DNA from 2 places in the Clostridium cylindrosporum DSM 605 genome. Region 2 is predicted to be linked to the other one. Evidence: a T-box and tRNA genes for the amino acid it is inferred to sense, from the RefSeq annotation. Region 2 holds a T-box; the other holds one or more tRNA genes.
What was found. A T-box is a leader RNA that pairs with one kind of tRNA and senses whether it is charged. The one in region 2 lies ahead of pheS (phenylalanine--tRNA ligase subunit alpha), so its partner is inferred to be a tRNA-Phe.

Region 1 (5,258 bases), on a different contig from region 2:
CTAAATGTATATCCACTAAGTTCAAACCTTTCATCTAAAGAATTAATGAATTCTAAAAAACCTATAGCCTCTGACACTGGATACACTGGATAAAAGTAAAATTCTCTTAGATTGCTATCTATTATAAGGACTCCAACCTCCCTATCATCCTTTGTAGCAATATAAACCCCCTTAATTATTGTAAAGTAAGTTATACTTTTTTTATTTTGACTGTAAAAAGGACTTAAACATGCCTTTTTATCAAACATTATATTTTTTACTGATTGAATGTCTTTAAACTTTAATGTACTAAATTCTAACATTTCTACCCCTAGTTTTTTATTATTATATATTTATATTATACTTTACATATCCTTTAAGTTGAAGCACTTATTACTTTTTTCCAAATATCCTTGAAAAAAAACCTTGTTTCTTATTAGATTCATATTTTAACTTCTCTTTAAGTTGAATTATTTCATAAGCTTTTTGCTTATTCTCCATCTTAAGCTTCATATTTTCACTTATAATTAAGTCTCTTTCCTTAGAACTTACATTTTCACTTAATTCGCAAAGGGACTTATTTATTTCTTGAAGTTTTTCCTCAAGTCCCTTTACGAAATCAACTTCAAGTGAACCTGTAGTAGCTGCAATCTCTTCCCTAACCTCTTCATTTTCCATCAATTTTTTTATTTGAGTATTAGAATATCCCTTTTCCTGAAGGTCTTTTATGAAAAAAAGTGTATCCAATTCCTTTTTAGTAAAAACCCTTCTTGAGTTATTATCCCTTGGAATATTAAGATAAAACTCCTTTTCATAATATCTTATAGCTGACGCTTTATACCCTGTTTTATTACAAGCTTCCTTAAAAGAGTAAATATTTTTTTCCATAATATATCACCTCATGATATACTATTCTATACCCTTTAATCATTTCCCTTGATAAAAATTGTCGTTTAATTTAAGTTTAATTCGTGAGTAAAATCACTTTTTCGAATTTTTCAACCTTTTTTACAGCTTATATTCCTCAAAGATACTAGGCTTAACAATATCTGCAGATGTCACTTGTTTAATTTCACGTGAAAGATTATCTATTGCATCAACATCTCCATGTGTTAGAAATATTTTTCCTCTTACGCCATCTTTTATACTTTTAATCCAATGTATTAAACCATCCATATCAGCGTGTCCTGAAAGCCCAGGGAACTCATGAATCTTTGCCTTAACATTAAGACTTTCACCAAATATTTTAACCCTTTTTTCTCCATCTAAAATTCTTCTTCCAAGTGTTCCACTAGCTTGATATCCTACAAAAACAATGCTACTATTTTCATCCTCAATGTTACTCTTTAAGTGATGCTTAATTCTACCAGCATCACACATCCCACTTGAAGATATAATAACCACACCCTTTTTATAAGCTAGTCTTATAGAAGCTTCCTTAGAAGATGTAAAGGTTAAGTTATTAAAATCAAGAGGGAAATTATCTATGTCTAATTTTTTAAGAGTTTCTTCATCAAAACACTCCATATGTTCTCTAAATATCTCTGTTGCAGCTGTGGCTAAAGGACTATCTACATATATATCTACATCCTGAAGTCTACTTCTTTTCTCAATATCTATATAATTATTAAGTATATATAATAGTTCCTGTGTTCTACCAACAGCAAAAGATGGAATTATTACATTTCCTCCTCTTTGTATTGTATCTACAATTATGTTATATAAAGAGTTACTTTCTTCAATTGGTTTGTGTAGTCTATTTCCATAGGTAGATTCTACAATCAAATAGTCTGCTTCATTTATATATTCATGATCCTTTATTATAGGTATGTTAAGATTACCAAGATCCCCAGTAAATACTACCTTCTTGTTTACTTTTCTATCATGTACAAAAAGTTCAACTATGCTAGAACCTAAAAGATGTCCTGCATCCTTAAGATTAATATGTATATTACTATCAATTTTAAAAATATAATTATATGGAATTGTATGAACATTCTCTAGTGCTAATTCAACATCATCAAAATCATAAAGCGGCTCAACTAAGTCTAGCTTCTTTTGTTGCCTTTTTTTATTTTCCCATTCTGTTTCTGAAATCTGAATATGTGCACTATCCCTAAGCATTATCTTAATTAAATCACCTGTAGCTTGAGTACAGTATATTGTCCCTTTAAAGCCTCTTTTATAAAGAAGCGGAATTCTTCCTGAATGATCAATATGTGCATGGGTTAATATTACAAAGTCAAGCTCATTTGGGTTAAAAGGAAATCTTTCTTTATTTTTTTCTTCTTCTTCACCATGAAAGAGACCACAGTCTATAAGAAACTTTCTTCCCATAGCCTCTATATAATAGCATGATCCTGTAACCATTTTAGATGCTCCACAAAACTTTAATTTCATTAAGTTAAACCACCTTTAAAAAATATTTATATTTGTTGTTGACATATTTCGATTTTTTTGGTAAACTAATATTCGTAGCAAGGGCATGGCCCCTTGGTCAAGCGGTTAAGACACCACCCTTTCACGGTGGTAACAGGGGTTCGATTCCCCTAGGGGTCACCATATAAGGCCAAATAGCTCAGTCGGTAGAGCAGGGGACTGAAAATCCCCGTGTCGCTGGTTCGATTCCGGCTTTGGCCACCAAGAAGAGTAATAGTTTACTCTTCTTTTTTCTTTTTTGACCATTTATTATATATATTAGCTTACAAGTAACATAATTCTATTTAAATAAGTAAAAACCCTTCAAAGTTGTTATTTTGTGTAACTTCAATATTTATTATTCAACATTATAGATTAAAAACTCTATGAAGTGTTTACTGAAAAGTAAAATTCTATACTAAATATATTAAATATTAGTATAGAATTTTAAATAAAAACTACCCTTTAATTACATATTAACTTTTAGAAGCTCTACTGCACACATAGCTTGTACAGCTGCACCATAAATTAAACACTCCTCATCAATGTCAAAATAACTTCCATGTGCAGGATGTATAATACCCTTATCTTCACTTCTACACCCTAACCTATAATATAGTGATGGAACCTTTTGAGAGTAATATGCAAAATCCTCAACACCCATGCTAGGCTTATTAAGTTCTACATATTTTACTTCATCACTATTATTTAAGCTAGATGATAAAAAGTAGAATAAATTATCATCATTATCATAGGATGGATAACCTTCTTCTATTAGAACTTCTACAGTAGCTCCATACATTTTAGCGGTAAATTCAGCAACTTCTTTAACTCTTCTTACTGTTTTTTGTCTTAAATCATTTCCAAGAGTTCTAATAATACCTTCAATCTCAACTTTACTTGCAACAGCATTAGGTGCTGTTCCACCTTTAATCTTTCCAACAGTTATAACCGCACTATCTGTTGCAGATGTTTCCCTTGAAACTAATACTTGAAGATTTTCTACTACCTTACACGCTATAACTATAGCATCTATTCCATTTGCAGGACTAGCCCCATGGGATCCTTTACCATTTACTATTATTTTAAATGGGTTAGAAGCTGCTGCTACTACCCCCTTTTTAATTCCAATATTTCCAGTATTCATTGCCTCACATACATGAAGACCTATTACAGCATTAACATCCTCAAGAGCCCCATATTCAATCATATCCTTAGCTCCACCATCTGTTTCTTCAGCAGGCTGAAATATTAATCTAACAGACCCTTTAAGGTCTTCTTGAAGTTCTTTTAAAATAGCAGCTGCACCTAATTGAATAGCTGTGTGAGCATCATGTCCACATGCGTGCATTATTCCATTTTTCTGAGATTTATAATCAACATTCTTAAGATCTACGACCTCTAGAGCATCCATGTCAGCTCTTAAGGCTATAATATTATCATTTCTTGATCCTATCTGTCCAATTATACCTGAGTTTTCAAATGTTTTGTAATTGATGTCTAAACTGTTTAGTTCATCTTTAACAAGTGAACAAGTATATGGTAAATCCCTATCTATTTCAGGATTACTATGAAGACATCTTCTTATTTTCTTCATCTTTTCAAAGTGTTTTCTAGATAAATCTAAATACTCCTTCATTACTTAACTCCCCCTTCAGTCAATATAAGCTTAGAGCCTATAATTTTACAGCTAGCACCTAAAGGAATAGTAATTTTACTTTCATCATGTCCTATGTTAAGCCCCTTATAGCAAGGTATAGAATACTTCTTAAAAAAGCCCTCAAGTACATATTCTAAAGAATAACTTCTCTCCTTATCATAGGAATTACATGATGTAAACTGCCCTAAAATTACCCCTTTTACTTTTTCAAAAGCCCCAGATAAATATAATTGATAAAGCATTCTATCTACCTTATAGGGTTCTTCATTAATTTCTTCCAAAAATAGTACTATGTCCTTATAGTTTACTTGATATTTAGAACCTAGTAAAGACGTTAAGATAGTAAGATTCCCACCAAAGATTTTACCACTTACATCACCTTCTACGACTGCTTCAAGATCATACTTCGGAGTATATTTTATGTCCATAACATTGTGCAAAAAAGAAGATAAGGTTTCTTTATCCATTCTATAAAAGTCTGAATATATCATAGGACCATGGAAGGTTACTAAATTAGAATACTTATTTATTGCACTATGAATTGCAGTTATATCACTATAGCCAACAAATATTTTAGGATTCTTCCTAATGGATTTGTAATCTATCTTGTCAAGTATTCTCATAGCTCCATATCCACCTCTTAGAGCTACTATAGCTTTAATATTTGATGAGTCAAAAAATATATTTATATCCTTCGCTCTTACATCATCTCCACCAGCTAAAAACCCATCTTTTGCATAACAACTTCGACCTAAAATTGGTTTAAAACCTATCTTTTTAATTTTATCTATACTTTTTTCAAGTTGATCTGAATTAAAAAAAGGACCCGATGGAGCTATAATTCCTATTTCATCATTAAAACTTAAAGCTTTAGGCTTTATCATATTTCACCACTTAATAATTGATTATACTATAATAGTATATGAAATATATATATTTTATTACTTTATATATCCATTAGAGAAAAGGTTCTTCTCTATTTCTATAAGCTTATTAAGTTTTTCCTTATCATCCTTTAAAGACGCCTGACCATACCTTATTGTTCTATAAGCTTCTTTGCTACTATTATCTTTAAGATATAAATTACAAAGGTTTGTATATGCATTAAAGAACTTAGGGTCTTTTTTTATAGTCTCTATTAATTCTTTCTTAGCTAAATCATTTTTATTAAGTTTAACATAGCAAATAGATATATTATATG
Region 2 (5,258 bases):
CACAAAGATTTGGATCAAGATCCTTTTCAAATTTACCTGATGCATCTGTTCTTAATGCAAGCTTCTTTGATGTAAGTCTAACATTTGTTCCATCAAAGTTAGCACTTTCAAGTACTATAACCTGAGTCGCCTCTGTAACCTCTGAGTTCATTCCTCCCATAACACCTGCTATTGCAACGCTTTTTTCTCCATCTGCTATAACAAGCATTGATGAATCTAGTGTTCTTTCTACTTCATCAAGTGTTGTAAATTTCTCAGCATCATTAGCTCTTCTAACTTCAATTTTGCTATCACTAATAAAGTTATAATCAAATGCATGCATAGGTTGACCAAGTTCTATCATAACATAGTTTGTAATATCTACTATATTATTAATTGATCTAACTCCTGCTTCCTCAAGATTTGCCTTTAACCATGCAGGTGATGGTCCAACCTTTACGTTTTTAACCATCTTAGCCATGTATCTTCTACATAAAGAATCTGATACTTTAACATCAAGGTAATGCTTTATAGTATCCTTATCTTCTTTGTAGCTAAGATCAAGCTCTTTTAAAGGCTTCCCAAATGTAGCTGCGGCTTCCCTGGCAATACCATATACTCCAAAGCAATCTGATCTATTAGATGTTATCTCAAAGTCTATAATTCCACCATTTAGACCAAGAACTTCCTTTATATCAGCTCCTATTGGTGTATCCTTATCTAGTATCATTATTCCATGAACTGGCTCATCTACAGGTATAGCTAACTCCTCTTCAGAACAAAGCATACCATTTGATTCAACTCCACGAAGTTTCCCCTTCTTTATGCTAACTCCCCCTGGAAGAGTTGACTTATGCATAGCAACTGGAACTATATCTCCTTCGCTTACATTTTTAGCTCCTGTTACTATTTGAATATTTTCATCTAGTCCTACATTTATTTGACATACAATTAGCTTTTCAGCATCTGGATGTACATCTATCTTTTCTATTTTACCTGTTATAACATTAGAAATTTCTTTACCTGTTTCTATAACCTCTTCTGCCTTAGAACCTGACAGTGTTAATGCATCTGCTACATCATTTATATTTTCATCTAAATCTACATACTCTAACATCCATTTATATGGAACTTTCATAGTAAAAACCTCCTTAGTTAAATTGCTTTAAGAATCTTACATCATTCTCAAATAGTAATCTTATATCATCAATTCCGTACTTAATCATAACTATTCTTTCAAGACCCATTCCAAAGGCAAATCCACTATACTTTTCTGGATCTATATTACCTGCCTTTAATACCTCAGGATGAACCATACCACAGCCAAGGATTTCTATCCATCCTTCCCCTTTACAAACTCTACATCCCTTACCATCACACATAAAGCATGATACATCAACCTCTGCTGATGGCTCTGTAAATGGGAAGTGATGTGGTCTAAATTTAGTTTTTATGTTTTCACCAAAGAATCTTTGTACAAATGTATCTAGTGTTCCCTTAAGATTTGCCATAGTAATATCCTTATCTATAACAAGTCCTTCTATTTGATGGAATATTGGTGAATGTGTTGCATCTACTGCATCTGATCTATAAACCTTACCTGCTGATATCATTCTTATAGCAGGTTTATTTTCCTCCATATATCTAATTTGCATAGGAGAAGTTTGAGTTCTTAAAACCACATTTTCATTAATATAAAATGTATCCTGTTCATCTCTTGCTGGATGGTTCTTTGGAATATTTAATGCCTCAAAGTTATAATAATCCTTTTCAACTTCAGGTCCATCTGTAATTGCAAACCCCATACCAAAGAATATTTCCTTTATTTCATCAAGAACCTTATTTATAGGATGCATTCCTCCAAGTTCACGTCTTTTTCCTGGCATTGTTATATCTATTATTTCACTTTGTAATCTCTCATTTTTTTCTTTATTCTTAATAGATTTTAACGCTACTTCAAGTTCTGCCTCTATTTCTTCTCTAACTTCATTGGCTATTTTACCAACAATAGGTCTTTCCTCTGCTGATAATTTACCCATACCTCTTAATATTCCTGTAAGTAATCCCTTTTTCCCAAGGTACTTAACACGTATTTCCTCTATACTTTGACTATTCTCAGAGGCTTTAATATCTACTATTGCATCGTTTTTTATTTGATTTAACTGATCCTTCATAAAGATAGTCTCCTTTCTTAATTATGTATACTTTTTTTTAAAAATAAAAAAAGCCCTCATCCCGGTAAGGGACGAAGGCTGTATTCTCCGTGGTACCACCCTAATTGGTATATATAATACCCACTTAAAGCAATTATAACGATTTTCACCGCCCTAACCTACTAAAAATTCAGATAGGGGACTCCAGAGGGAAACTTCAAAAGGTCCTTCTGCCGATAAGCTCTCAGTCTATGACTTATCTTTCCTGTACAGGGTATCTTCCTAATGGCCTCTTTCAACGCCGTATATTCTAATTCATACCATACAATTGTATCACAAATTAGATATATGTCAATTATCTCTATTTTTTATAAATCCTTTGTCTTAAAGCCTCGTATACTATAACAGAGTTTGCTACTCCAACATTTAAGGATTCCGCTTCACCCTCCATAGGTATTATAATAAGGTCAGTTGCAAGTGATAGATTCTCATCACTTACACCATTTGCTTCATTACCTAGTATAACCGCTGTCTTATTTGAAAAGTTATATTCATATAAAGACTTTTTACCTTGAAGGCTTGTGGCTAATATTTTATAACCATTATTTAAAAGAATATTAGATGTATTACTAAAGTTATCAGCACTAACTATTGGTATATGAAATATGGACCCCATGGTAGACCTTAACACCTTAGGATTATAAACATCAACTGTTCCCTTAAGAATAATGATTCCAGATACACCCGCTGCATCACATGTTCTTATTATTGTACCTAAGTTTCCAGGGTCTTGAACACCATCTACAATAACTAATAAATCTCCCATTATTTCTTCAATAACATGATCCTTTTTAGTACATATAGCAACTACTCCCTGAGGAGATTCTGTATCGCATATATCCCTTAAAATAGAATCCTGTACCTCAAATGAATCTACATCTGATTCCAAAACTCTTTCATAACCATTTGTAGAATATATCATATTACTATATAAAACATACTCCGCAGATCCATTTTCAATAGCTGCTTCAACAAATCTAATCCCTTCAGCTAAAAAAAGTCCTTCTATTTCTCTATACTTTTTCTTTTTAAGCTTTTGCGCTTTCTTTACTAACTTATTGTCCTTTGATATCATATTTATCTTCCTATTCGCTGTATTCTTCAATATCCTTAAGTGACTCAGTTCCTCCAATTACAACTAAAATATCTCCCTTTTTAATGTATTCATCAGCTTCTGGAGAAATATTAATGTCATTTCCTCTTTTTATTGCCATAACATTTATTCCAAACCTACTTCTGATATTTAGATCCTTAAGAGATTTTCCAACCCACTTATTAATAGCTGTTACTTCCATTATGCTATAATCCGGAGAAAGCTCTATATAATCTAGTATGTTAGATGAGCACAGGTTATGTGCAACCCTAACTCCCATATCACGTTCTGGGAACACTACTCTATCAGCACCTATTTTATACAGAACCTTAGCATGAACCTCATTATGAGCTTTTGCTATTACATATTTTACTCCAAGTTCTTTTACAAGAAGTGTTGCCATTATACTCGCCTGTACATCTGAGCCTATAGTAATTACAGCAACATCAAAGTTTCTAAGTCCAAGGGCCCTTAGAACACTTTCATCAGTTGAGTCAGCTTGTACTGCATGTGTAACATCCTGAGAAACTTCCTGCACTACCTCTTCATCAACATCTACTGCTAAAACTTCATTTCCAAGTGAATAAAGTGTTTTGGCAATACTTGTTCCAAATCTCCCAAGTCCTATAATAACATATTGTTTTGAAGTCATAATCTATCCTCCTTAAACTTAACCAACTAAAATCTTATCCTCTGGATATTTTATAGTTGTATTTGTTGTTTTTTGTTTATATGCAAATGCTAATACAAGGGTTAGAGGCCCAAGTCTTCCTGCATACATGGTAATTATTATTGCTATTTTTCCTATTGGAGTAAGTGTTGGAGTAAGTCCAAGAGTTAGCCCAACTGTACCAAAGGCTGATGTTGCTTCATATAGGAACTGAATAAATGTCCCCTTTTCTGTAATAGATAAAATCATTGTAACAACTATTACAAGCATAAAACTTATAAGTGTTATAGACACGGCTCTATAAACAGAATACTTATTTATTCTCTTTCTGAATATTTCAGTATCATCACGTCCATTAATAATACACATTATAGTCATAAAAAGAATCATCATTGTAGTTGTTTTGATTCCCCCTCCTGTAGAACCAGGAGATGCACCTATAAACATTAAAATTATAGTTAAAAATTGTCCTGCAATTGTCATATCCCCAGTTGAAATTGTATTAGCACCTGCGGTTCTCGGAGTTACTGATGCAAATATACTTGCTACAATTTTATCTATAATTGATAGATTTCCCATTGTTTTAGGATTATTGTATTCAAAAGCAAACATAAGTACTGCACCTAATATAATAAGAAATGCAGTTGTTATTATTACAACCTTTGTATGTAATGTATATTTTCTCCTTCTTTTATGACCAATAACCTCTGCTATTACAAGGAATCCTATACCTCCAAGTACTATAAGAGCTGCAACAGTTAAACTGACTATAGAATTTGTCACATACCCTGTGTAACCTTTAAAATCGCCAAGCAGATCAAATCCTGCATTACAAAATGATGATATAGAATGGAATATACCATAATAAATAGAAGTTCCTATACTATAATCTTTTAAAAACTGTGTAGTAAGTATTATAGCTCCTATACCTTCTATAGTAAGAGTAATAATCAGTATATAGATAACAAGTTTCACAATCCCTTGTATGCTAAATGCATTATATGCTTCTTGTATAATAAGTCTCTCTTTTAAACTAACTCTTTTCCCAAGAATTATAGCAATAAGTGTTGAAAATGTCATAAACCCAAGACCACCGATTTGTATAAGTGATATTATAACTACTTGACCAAAAGTGCTCCAATGTGTTCCCGTATCTACAACTACAAGTCCCGTAACACAAGTAGCTGATGTTGCGGTGAATAGGGCATCTAAAAAGGAAGTTACATCTCCATTTCTAGATGAAATTGGAAGGGTTAAAAGTATAGCTCCTAATAAAATTAGCGCAGCAAATCCTAGTGCTAAT

Region 1: it has a tRNA-Phe gene. The T-box ahead of pheS (phenylalanine--tRNA ligase subunit alpha) is inferred to sense a tRNA for this amino acid. The anticodon was not compared.

What each region holds. Positions count from the first base shown of each region.
Region 1 covers NZ_LFVU01000027.1:455,216-460,473, reverse strand. The annotation lists gene CLCY_RS10855 (GNAT family N-acetyltransferase) at 1-302, opposite strand, end outside; gene CLCY_RS10850 (MerR family transcriptional regulator) at 373-867, opposite strand; gene CLCY_RS10845 (MBL fold metallo-hydrolase) at 988-2,379, opposite strand; tRNA gene CLCY_RS10840 (tRNA-Glu) at 2,467-2,541, shown strand; tRNA gene CLCY_RS10835 (tRNA-Phe) at 2,547-2,622, shown strand; gene CLCY_RS10830 (M20 metallopeptidase family protein) at 2,867-4,036, opposite strand; gene CLCY_RS10825 (S66 peptidase family protein) at 4,036-4,941, opposite strand; gene CLCY_RS10820 (tetratricopeptide repeat protein) at 4,999-5,258, opposite strand, start outside.
Region 2 covers NZ_LFVU01000006.1:101,557-106,814, forward strand. The annotation lists gene pheT (phenylalanine--tRNA ligase subunit beta) at 1-1,117, opposite strand, end outside; gene pheS (phenylalanine--tRNA ligase subunit alpha) at 1,131-2,153, opposite strand; T-box leader at 2,218-2,440, opposite strand; gene CLCY_RS04065 (TrmH family RNA methyltransferase) at 2,494-3,267, opposite strand; gene CLCY_RS04070 (potassium channel family protein) at 3,278-3,937, opposite strand; gene CLCY_RS04075 (TrkH family potassium uptake protein) at 3,956-5,258, opposite strand, start outside.